DNA from 2 places in the Streptomyces sp. NPDC028298 genome. Region 1 is predicted to be linked to the other one. Evidence: riboswitches for the same ligand, from Rfam matches in the RefSeq annotation. Region 1 holds a riboswitch; the other holds the start of a gene.
The links. A riboswitch is a leader RNA that binds a small molecule or an ion and turns the genes downstream of it on or off. The one in region 1 is predicted to bind glycine.
Positions count from the first base shown of each region.

Region 2: it holds a riboswitch for glycine, as region 1 does, so the genes downstream of both, gcvP (aminomethyl-transferring glycine dehydrogenase) here and gcvT (glycine cleavage system aminomethyltransferase GcvT) in region 1, are expected to answer to the same signal.

Region 1 is NZ_JBVHTL010000010.1:313,406-318,561, forward strand. Features, by position in the region: gene ACZ4TO_RS36080 (enhanced serine sensitivity protein SseB C-terminal domain-containing protein) at 1-635, opposite strand, end outside; gene ACZ4TO_RS36085 (enhanced serine sensitivity protein SseB) at 863-1,636, opposite strand; gene ACZ4TO_RS36090 (AAA family ATPase) at 1,700-2,368, opposite strand; glycine riboswitch at 2,544-2,640, shown strand; glycine riboswitch at 2,641-2,751, shown strand; gene gcvT (glycine cleavage system aminomethyltransferase GcvT) at 2,786-3,904, shown strand; gene gcvH (glycine cleavage system protein GcvH) at 4,113-4,490, shown strand; gene glyA (serine hydroxymethyltransferase) at 4,502-5,156, shown strand, end outside.
Region 2 is NZ_JBVHTL010000003.1:9,993-15,148, reverse strand. Features, by position in the region: gene ACZ4TO_RS15215 (DUF5999 family protein) at 354-560, shown strand; gene gcvP (aminomethyl-transferring glycine dehydrogenase) at 697-3,582, opposite strand; glycine riboswitch at 3,761-3,857, opposite strand; gene ACZ4TO_RS15205 (PRC-barrel domain-containing protein) at 3,972-4,340, shown strand; gene ACZ4TO_RS15200 (DNA polymerase IV) at 4,537-5,156, opposite strand, start outside.

The DNA of each region.
Region 1 (5,156 bases):
TCCGGAACCGCGCCGATGGACTGCTGCATCATCGCCCGCACCGAGTCGACGGCGGGCGGCGAGGTGTCGTACACGTCCAGGCCGATGGCCAGATACGGCGCCCCGACCGTGGGTTGGACCCAGGCCCGGCGCAACGACCGTACGGCCGGGGTCAGATGGGCGTTCTGCGTGAGCAGGGCGTAGAACTGCGGGATCTCGATGGCCGGTTCGGACAGCCGCAGCGGGCCCGCGGGCTGGCGCTCCAGGCCCGTGGCGATCCGGCGCAGATCCAGCCACGGGATGCCGAGGCCGCCGTTCGGGGCGTGCGGGTTGAGCCACAGGCCGAAGTGGTCCGGGTACAGGGTGCGGGCGACGTCCAGCCCGTCCACGACCTCGTAACTGCGGTTCCAGCCACTGGCCGAGAGCTCCTGCGCGGAGGTGACGCAGGGCGCGTAACCGAAGCCGTCCACCTGCATGTTCCCGTACTGGGCGTCCGGGGAGCCGGCCTGGCCGTGCCACAGCAGCATCCACACCTGGCCGGACGACGGGGTCGCGAGCGCGCGAAGGAGCGCCTCGTAGGCGTCGTAACGCCCGGGAGTCACCTGGCGCAGCATGTGCTCGACCTGCCCGGCCGCGGCCGTGCCCGACGCGCTCACCCTCAACCGCCCCTTCGCGAACAATTCACGACGAACTCATCCCTTACGCCCGAGGTACCGGTCACCGGCATGCGTCAACACCTCGACCAGGCCATGAAACCAGCTTATGCGGCGATCGCGCTCCGCCGGGGGAAGCAGTCGAGAGCCGGGAACCGCCACGCGGGGCGGCCCGGGGCCCCACGCGGCGGGTGTGCGGCCCCTCGGGGCACCCCCGCGGGCCGCTCCGTTCAGTGACCGTGCTGGTAGAAGGGCCGCACCTGCGCCCGCATCCAGTCACCGACCGGGTCCTGCGCCACGTCGAGGAGAACCAGGTTCACCGCGATGTTCACCGGAACCCGGCCGAGGGCGCGGCCCAGGGCGTCCAGGGGCAGGGCGCGCGCGTCGCCCTCCCACGCCGCGAGTTCGACGCCGATGAACATCACCGGCTCGTCGCCCTCGATGCTGGCCAGACAGCGCCGCGCGCTCAGGACGACACCGGTCGCGGCGAACTCCGCCGAGGCCGCGGCGAGGAAGTCCATCGGATCGTCCTGCCAGTCGGGCTCGAAGAGCCGCACACGGCCCCCGCTCGCCGACCCGTCCAGCTCGGTCCGCCCGGCCCGGCACAGCTCGGCCACGGCCGGCGGCGGCAGCGGCACGCCGACCACGCCGTCCGGGTTCACCACGATGCCGGCCTGCGGGGGCAGTCCGCGGGCGAACTCCACGGCGGGCGCGATCGTGAACGACATGTGCCCGCCGACGACCTGGCGGAACTGCTCCTCGGAGCTGAAGACGGGGACGTAGACCTGGCCGCCGATGTCCATCGTGGGCAGATCGAGCGGACCGCTCTGCGGGCCGCCGCCGTTGGGCAGCGGCACCCACACGAAGCTGCGGCCGAGCACCTCGACGATGCGGGCGGCCGCCGAGGGGCCGGGCACGCCGAGGGCGGAGGACAACACCTCCTCCAGCTCGTTGCCGGGCCAGCCGCCGTGCGGATGGGGGTGCGCCTGTGCCGGAAAGTCCATCTGTCTACCGTCCGCTTCGAACCGTTGTTCCGGCTGGAAAGGTTAGTGGGCCGCCGCGACCGGTCAGTGGCCGAAGTCGATCCTGTGCAGCACGTCCGCCGCGTCGCGGTCGATCAGCACCGCCGAGCCGCACCCCTCGGGCAGGTCTCCCCGCTCGGCGGAGCGCAGCAGCCGGGCGACCCCGCCGCGATGCCGGGCGAAGGCGTAGCGCGAGACGCCCCGGCCGCGCTCGCGCTGGCCGGCCAGCGCGGCGGCGGGCGTGACGTCGAGCAGCAGCAGGTGCAGCGCCCCGCCGCGGCGCCGGGCCTCGCGGGCGAGCCAGCGGCGCACCCAGGCCTGCGTGCCGCAGTCGTGCACGACGACCCCGCCGCCCCCGCGCAGGGCGCGGCGCAGGCCCGCGTAGTGCGCGAGGCGGACGAGGGGGCGGTAGAGCGCGTACGGCAGCAGCCCGGACATCCGGCCGTCCCAGCGGTCGCGGGTGTCCTGGGAGTCGACGCGCGCGCCCCGCACGGCCCGCCGCATCAGCGTCGACTTGCCGCTGCCCGGCAGCCCGCTGACCACCACCACGTCGTGCGTCCCGAAGCGCAGACCGTGCGGACTGTGCCCGACCCGGTCACGGAGGTCCCGCACGACGGCCGCGGGACGCCCGCCCCGCGCCTCGCGGGCCGGTGCGCCGGGCTGCTCGGGCAGTGCGAGACCCGAGGTCGTCGCGTACGCCCTGGTCCTGTTCACCGTGACCGTCCTCCCCTTCGGTGTGGAGTCCCATCCCCGTCAAGTGTAAAGAGAAGGTAATGCCCGGTGCTTCCCCATTTCATGCGCGGACTGCCACAGCACGGTCACAGATGGCGGGCTGCCGTGATCCGACAGCGCGTGCGATGATGGCCGCGCCAACTGCATACCGGCCGCTTGAATCCGCGCGGGAGAGTCCTGGGTACGTGTGCCCGGGCGCCGAAGGAGCAAGTCCCTCCCTTGAATCTCTCAGGCACCGTTACCGCGCGGGCGAGGCACATCTGAAAAGCGGGCCGCTCCGTCGGCTCCACCCAAGGTGCAAGTCAGGACCACCGTTTCGTGGGGTCTTGATGAACCTCTCAGGTTCCGATGACAGATGGGGAGGAACGACCTCGCCGTCATGCCCTGGGAGCCAGACCGATGAGCAGCAACGCACCCCGTCACACCGCGCTCGATGCCCTGCATCGTTCGCTCGGCGCGACCATGACCGACTTCGCGGGCTGGGACATGCCCCTGCGCTACGGCTCGGAGCGCGACGAGCACCTCGCCGTCCGCACGAAGGCCGGACTCTTCGACCTCTCCCACATGGGCGAGATCACCGTCACCGGACCGCAGGCGGCGGCCCTCCTGAACCACGCGCTGGTCGGCAACATCGCCACCGTCGGCGTCGGCCGCGCCCGCTACACCATGATCTGCCAGGAGGACGGCGGCATCCTGGACGACCTGATCGTCTACCGCCTGGCCGAGCACGAGTACATGGTCGTGGCCAACGCCTCCAACGCCCAGGTGGTGCTGGACGCCCTCACCGAGCGCGCCGCCGGTTTCGACGCCGTGGTGCGCGACGACCGTGACGCGTACGCGCTGATCGCCGTGCAGGGCCCCGAGTCCCCCGGCATCCTCAAGGCGGTCACCGACGCCGACCTCGACGGCCTGAAGTACTACGCGGGCCTGCCGGGCACCGTGGCCGGCGTCCCGGCCCTGATCGCCCGCACCGGCTACACCGGCGAGGACGGCTTCGAGCTGTTCGTCGCCCCCGCCGACGCCGAGAAGGTGTGGCAGGCGCTCACCGACGCGGGCACCCCGGCCGGTCTCGTCCCCTGCGGTCTGTCCTGCCGCGACACGCTGCGCCTGGAGGCGGGCATGCCGTTGTACGGGCACGAGCTGACCACCTCGCTGACCCCCTTCGACGCCGGCCTCGGCCGGGTCGTGAAGTTCGAGAAGGACGGCGACTTCGTGGGCCGCGCGGCCCTGGAACAGGCCGCCGCCCGCGCCGAGCAGAACCCGCCGCGGATCCTCGTCGGCCTCATCGCCGAGGGCCGCCGGGTGCCGCGCGCCGGGTACGCGGTCGTGGCCGACGGCCAGGTGATCGGCGAGATCACCTCCGGCGCCCCCTCCCCCACGCTGGGCAAGCCGATCGCGATGGCGTACGTCGACGCCGCGCACGCCGCGCCGGGCACCGGTGGTGTGGGCGTGGACATCCGGGGCAGCCACGAACCGTACGAGGTCGTGGCGCTGCCGTTCTACAAGCGCCAGAAGTGACACTGGCCCGCACGGGCCGGACATGACACCGGCCCGCACGGGCCGGACATGACACGGACGCCTTCCGGGCGCCGCCCCCGGCGGACGCCCCCGAGGCGCCGGCACCGGCGGGCGCCCGCCGGGTGCCGGACGTGACCCTGGGCACATCGGCCCGGTCACCCACGCTTCCCTCCATCAGCACTCCACCGCGTACAGGAGAATTCAGGTCATGAGCAACCCCCAGACGCTGCGTTACAGCAAGGAGCACGAGTGGCTGTCGGTCGCCGAGGACGGCGTCGCGACGGTCGGCATCACCGAGTTCGCGGCCAACGCGCTCGGCGACGTCGTCTACGCCCAGCTCCCGGAGGTCGGTGACACGGTGGCCGCGGGCGAGTCCTGCGGCGAGCTGGAGTCGACCAAGTCGGTCAGCGACCTGTACTCCCCGGTGAACGGCGAGGTCGTCGAGGCCAACCAGGACGTCGTGGACGACCCGGCCCTGGTGAACTCCGCGCCCTTCGAGGGCGGCTGGCTGTTCAAGGTCCGCGTCGCCGGCGAGCCCGAGGACCTGATGTCCGCCGACGAGTACACCGCGTTCACCGCCGGCTGAGGAGTCACCGCATGTCTCTCATGAACACCCCCCTGCACGAGCTCGACCCCGACGTCGCCGCCGCCGTCGACGCCGAGCTGCACCGCCAGCAGTCCACGCTGGAGATGATCGCCTCGGAGAACTTCGCTCCGGTCGCGGTCATGGAGGCCCAGGGCTCGGTCCTGACCAACAAGTACGCCGAGGGCTACCCGGGCCGCCGCTACTACGGCGGCTGCGAGCACGTCGACGTGGCCGAGCAGATCGCCATCGACCGGGTCAAGGACCTGTTCGGCGCCGAGTACGCCAACGTCCAGCCCCACTCGGGCGCGTCCGCCAACCAGGCCGCGCTGTTCGCGCTGGCCCAGCCCGGCGACACCATCCTCGGCCTGGACCTGGCGCACGGCGGCCACCTGACCCACGGGATGCGGCTGAACTTCTCCGGCAAGCAGTTCAACGTGGTCGCGTACCACGTGGACGAGGCCGGCCTGGTCGACATGGCCGAGGTCGAGCGGCTCGCCAAGGAGCACCGCCCGAAGGTGATCATCGCGGGCTGGTCCGCCTACCCGCGTCAGCTCGACTTCGCCGAGTTCCGCCGCATCGCGGACGAGGCCGGCGCCTTCCTGTGGGTCGACATGGCCCACTTCGCGGGTCTGGTCGCGGCGGGTCTGCACCCGAACCCGGTCCCGT
Region 2 (5,156 bases), on a different contig from region 1:
ACGGGTAAACCTGCCGCGGGGCACGGCGCTGTCGCGAACCCGGAGCAGGGTTCGCTCGTTAGCGCTGAAGGCCGCTCGTACGAGGGGAAACGCGCTCCACGCCCAACCGGACTAGCCCGATCCGGCCACCTCGAACCACCCGAAAGGACGGCGCAGTTGGGGTGAACCCTCCGCACGGGTGATGCGTCATCAACCTGTGAGAAGCGGTGCCCTCAAATCCCTGCGGATCGGCGCCCGTGGGGCAACACTGGGGTCAGACCACACACCAACGGGGGGCGGCGATGAGTACCTCGAGCCGCAAGACAGACACCACAGCCATCACTCACATCTCGACCCAGCGAAAGATCCCATCCATGTGCCAGCACCAGCCACTGTGTCCCGCAGCCGAATCAGCCGACCGGGAGTCCGCCCGCCTTGTGGCGCATCACCCGGAGCAGGGATGGAGCCTGCTGTGCAACGGCGTTCTGCTCTTCGAGGACACCGGTGAGCTCCTGCCGGACGGGCAGATCATCGCCCCGCACCGCCCGCTGGGCGGCGCGCCGGTGATGACGGCCGCCTGAGCCGCACGACCCCGGGCGGCCGTGACAGGCCGCCCAGACACACGAGGGGCCGGCCCGGAGACGTACTCTCCGAACCGGCCCCGACGCATGTCCGAGGACGATCACTCCTCGTAGGCGTCCGCGTGCCGAGCGCTGATCAGTCCTCGTAGGCGTCCAGCGGCGGGCAGGAGCAGACGAGGTTCCGGTCGCCGTAGGCCTGGTCGATGCGGCGCACCGGCGGCCAGTACTTGTCGGCGGCCGAGACACCGGCCGGGAAGACGGCCTCCTCGCGGCTGTACGCGTGCTCCCAGTCGCCACCGAGCGCGGCGGCCGTGTGCGGCGCCCCGCGCAGCGGGTTGTCGTCCACGGACCATTCGCCGCCGCCGACCTTCTCGATCTCCGCGCGGATCGCGATCATCGCGTCGCAGAACCGGTCGACCTCGCCCAGGTCCTCGGACTCGGTCGGCTCGATCATCAGCGTGCCGGCCACCGGGAACGACATCGTCGGCGCGTGGAAGCCGTAGTCGATCAGGCGCTTGGCGATGTCGTCGACGCTGACGCCGGTCGCCTTGGTCAGCGGGCGCAGGTCGATGATGCACTCGTGCGCGACCAGACCGCCGGGGCCCGTGTACAGCACCGGGTAGTGCGGCTCCAGGCGCTTGGCGATGTAGTTGGCGGACAGGACGGCCACCTGCGTGGCGCGCTTGAGTCCCTCGCCGCCCATCAGGCGGACGTACGACCAGGAGATGGGCAGGATGCCCGCGGAGCCCCAGGGAGCGGCCGAGATCGGGCCGACGCCCGTCTCGGGACCGGCCTCGGGCTGGAGCGGGTGGTTCGGGAGGTACGGCGCCAGGTGGGCGCGCACACCGACCGGGCCGACGCCGGGGCCGCCGCCGCCGTGCGGGATGCAGAAGGTCTTGTGCAGGTTCAGGTGCGAGACGTCGCCGCCGAAGTGACCCGGCTTGGCGAGACCCACCAGGGCGTTCAGGTTGGCGCCGTCGACGTAGACCTGGCCGCCGGCCTCGTGCACCTGGGCGCAGATGTCGGCGACGTGCTCCTCGAACACACCGTGTGTCGAGGGGTACGTGATCATCAGCACCGACAGTTCGTCGCGGTACTGCTCGATCTTGGCGCGCAGGTCCTGGACGTCGATCTCACCGTCGTCCGCGGTCTTCACGACGACGACCTTCATGCCGGCCATCACGGCGCTGGCGGCGTTGGTGCCGTGCGCGGAGGACGGGATGAGGCACACCGTGCGCTGGTCGTCGCCGTTGGCGCGGTGGTAGCCGCGGACGGCCAGCAGACCGGCCAGCTCGCCCTGCGAACCGGCGTTGGGCTGGAGCGAGACCTTGTCGTAGCCGGTGACCTCGGCGAGCTGGTCCTCCAGCTCGTGGATCAGCGTCAGGTAGCCCTGTGCCTGCTCGGCGGGGACGAAGGGGTGGAGCTGCCCGAACTCGGGCCAGGTCACCGACTCCATCTCGGTGGTCGCGTTGAGCTTCATGGTGCAGGAGCCCAGCGGGATCATGCCGCGGTCGAGCGCGTAGTCGCGGTCGGAGAGCTTGCGCAGGTAGCGCAGCATCGCCGTCTCGGAGCGGTGGTCGTGGAACACCGGGTGCGTGAGGTACGCGTCGGTGCGCAGCAGCGCGTCCGGCAGGGTGTCCTCGGTGCTCGCGTCCAGCGCCTCGACGTCGCCCAGGACACCGAACGCGCTCCACACGGCGGTGAGCTGCTCGCGCGTGGTCGTCTCGTCGCACGAGATCGACACCAGGTCGGCGTCGACGAGGCGGAGGTTGACGCCGTTGTCGCGGGCGGCGGCGACGATCGCCGCGGCGCGGCCCGGGACCCGCACGGTGAGCGTGTCGAAGTAGGCGCCGTGGACGACGTCGACACCGCCGGCGGTGAGCCCGGCGGCCAGCACCGTGGCGTAGCGGTGGGTACGCCGCGCGATGGTCCGCAGGCCCTCGGGGCCGTGGTAGACGGCGTACATGCCGGCCATCACGGCGAGCAGCACCTGGGCGGTGCAGATGTTGCTGGTCGCCTTCTCGCGGCGGATGTGCTGCTCGCGCGTCTGCAGGGCGAGGCGGTACGCCTTGTGCCCGTCCGCGTCCACGGACACGCCGACCAGCCGGCCGGGAAGGCTGCGCGCGAACTTCTCGCGGACCGCCATGTATCCGGCGTGCGGACCACCGAAGCCCATCGGCACGCCGAAGCGCTGCGTCGTACCGACCGCGATGTCCGCGCCGAGCTCGCCGGGCGAGGTCAGCAGGGTCAGGGCGAGCAGATCGGCGGCGACCGTGACGACGGCGCCCAGCTCGTGCGCCTGCTCGATGATCGGCTTGATGTCGCGTACGGCACCGGAGGCGCCGGGGTACTGGATCAGCACGCCGTTGATCTCGCGCCCGGCGAGGTCGGCCGGGATGCCGTCGGCGAGGTCGGCGACGACGATCTCGACGCCGGTCGGCTCAGCGCGGGTCTCTATGACGGCGATGGTCTGCGGCAGCGCGTCCGCGTCGACCAGGAAGAGACCCTTCTTGTTCTTGCCCATGCGGCGGGACAGCGCCATGGCCTCGGCGGCGGCAGTGCCCTCGTCGAGGAGGGAGGCGCCGGAGGTCGGCAGCCCGGACAGCTCGGCGACGACGGTCTGGAAGTTCAGCAGCGCCTCGAGTCGGCCCTGCGAGATCTCCGGCTGGTACGGCGTGTACGCGGTGTACCAGGCCGGGTTCTCCATGACGTTGCGCAGGATCACCGGCGGCGTGAACGTGCCGTAGTAACCCAGGCCGATCATGGAACCGAGCACCTGGTTGCGGTCCGCGAGGGAGCGGAGCTCGGCCAGTACCTCGGCCTCGGTGCGCGCGGCCGGCAGGTTCAGGGCCTCGACGTTCTTGATCACGTCCGGCACCGCGGCGGCCGTCAGCTCGTCGAGCGAGCCGTAACCGACCTGCGCGAGCATCTTGGCCCGTGCTTCGGAGTCGGGTCCGATGTGGCGCTGCTCGAAGGGGATTCCCTGTTCGAGCTCGGAGAGCGGAATGCGAGGGGCGGTCATGGCGGAGGCCTCCTGGTCTGACGCGACCTTCGAGGGGCACCCCGGCACGGGTACCCCGACGGCCTCCCCCTCTGTCATCTCAACCTGAGAGTTTCACCGGATGGTCCCGCGGACGACCCGGCTTTCACCGTCGGTGAGAGCGGAGGCCATCGACACCCGCCCTGCTTTCCAGAGTGACCTCGTCCGTGCGGTACGTGAGCCTGAGAGATTCCGGGGAGGAGTTGCTCCTTCGGCGCCTCCGACGAAATTCCGGAGGACTCTCCCGCACGGGATCAGCAGCCGCTTGCCAGCCTACCAGCGAGGACAAGACGACAGCCTTCGAGTGGCCGCCTTCACAAAAGTGCCCTTTTGTAGTACTTACGGATGAGTTTGCGACCACTGGAGGGACCGTGCAGACCGACATCGATCCGCGCAACCTGATCGGCCGCAAGGCGTTCGACAGCAACGGCACCAAGATCGGCACGATCGACGAGGTCTACCTCGACGACGCGACCGGTGTCCCGGAGTGGGCGGCCATACGTACGGGGCTGTTCAGCAGGGACGCCTTCGTACCCCTGGAGCCCAGCGAGATCGTCGAGGGGACCTTGCGCATCCCCTTCGACCGGGCCCTGATCAAGGACGCCCCCGACTTCGGCGTCGGGCGCCACCTCTCCCCCGAGCAGGAGCTCCAGCTCTACCACCACTACGGCCTCGACGTGGCGTCCCCGCCCCCGCCGGACCGCGACTTCGGCCACCTGGCGGGCTCGGAAGACCCCTGATCCCGGGATCCCGCCCGCACCTACAGCCCGGCCCTGAGGCTCCGCACCCCAGCTTCCGGGCCGGCGGCCGTCCCAGACCTCCGCGCCCCGACCTCAGGGTCCGACGACGGGGGCCTCGGCGTTCCGCCTTCCGGGACGGGCAGGTCGGAGCTCCGGGGTCCGGGACGGCCGGGTCGACGCTTCGAGCTCCGGCTTCTCAGACGGACAGGTCGGCGATCCGGGTTCCGGGTTCCCGGAAGGACAGGTCGACGCTCCGAGTCCCGGGCTCCGGGACTGCCGACTCGGCGCTCCTGGCTCCGGCTTCCCGGACGGACGGCTCGGCGCTCCGGGGGCCGGCTTCCTGGACGGACGTCCCGTGGTGGCGCGCCCCTGCCTGGGCCGCCGGCGCGGGGCCCTGGGCCTCCGGACCCTGCGGCCCCGATGACCCGGGGCCGGACGGCGCCCCGTCGGCCGCCTCGGGTCTTCGCTCCACCAGCGGCAGCGGGTCGGCCGGTTCGAGCAGCGGATCGTCCGTCCGGAAGGTCCGCACCCGGCCGGGCTCGGAGTACGGCGTCTCGAACCGCACGGTGACCCGCCCGAGCCCGCTCCCCTGCACCCAGCCGTGCCCGTACTCGGCATGCCGCACGTCGTGCCCGGAGGGCCATCTCCGCTCGGTCGGCGGCGCCGGCTCGGCCACGGCGGCCGCCTGGGCCGGTTCGTCCGCGGCGTGGTCCTCGGCCACCGGCTCCCCCACGGCCGCGGCCTGCGCCTGCGCGAACAGGTCCTCCTGCGTGTAGTCGGCGAGCCCGGAGACACCGACCCCCAGCAGCCGGACGC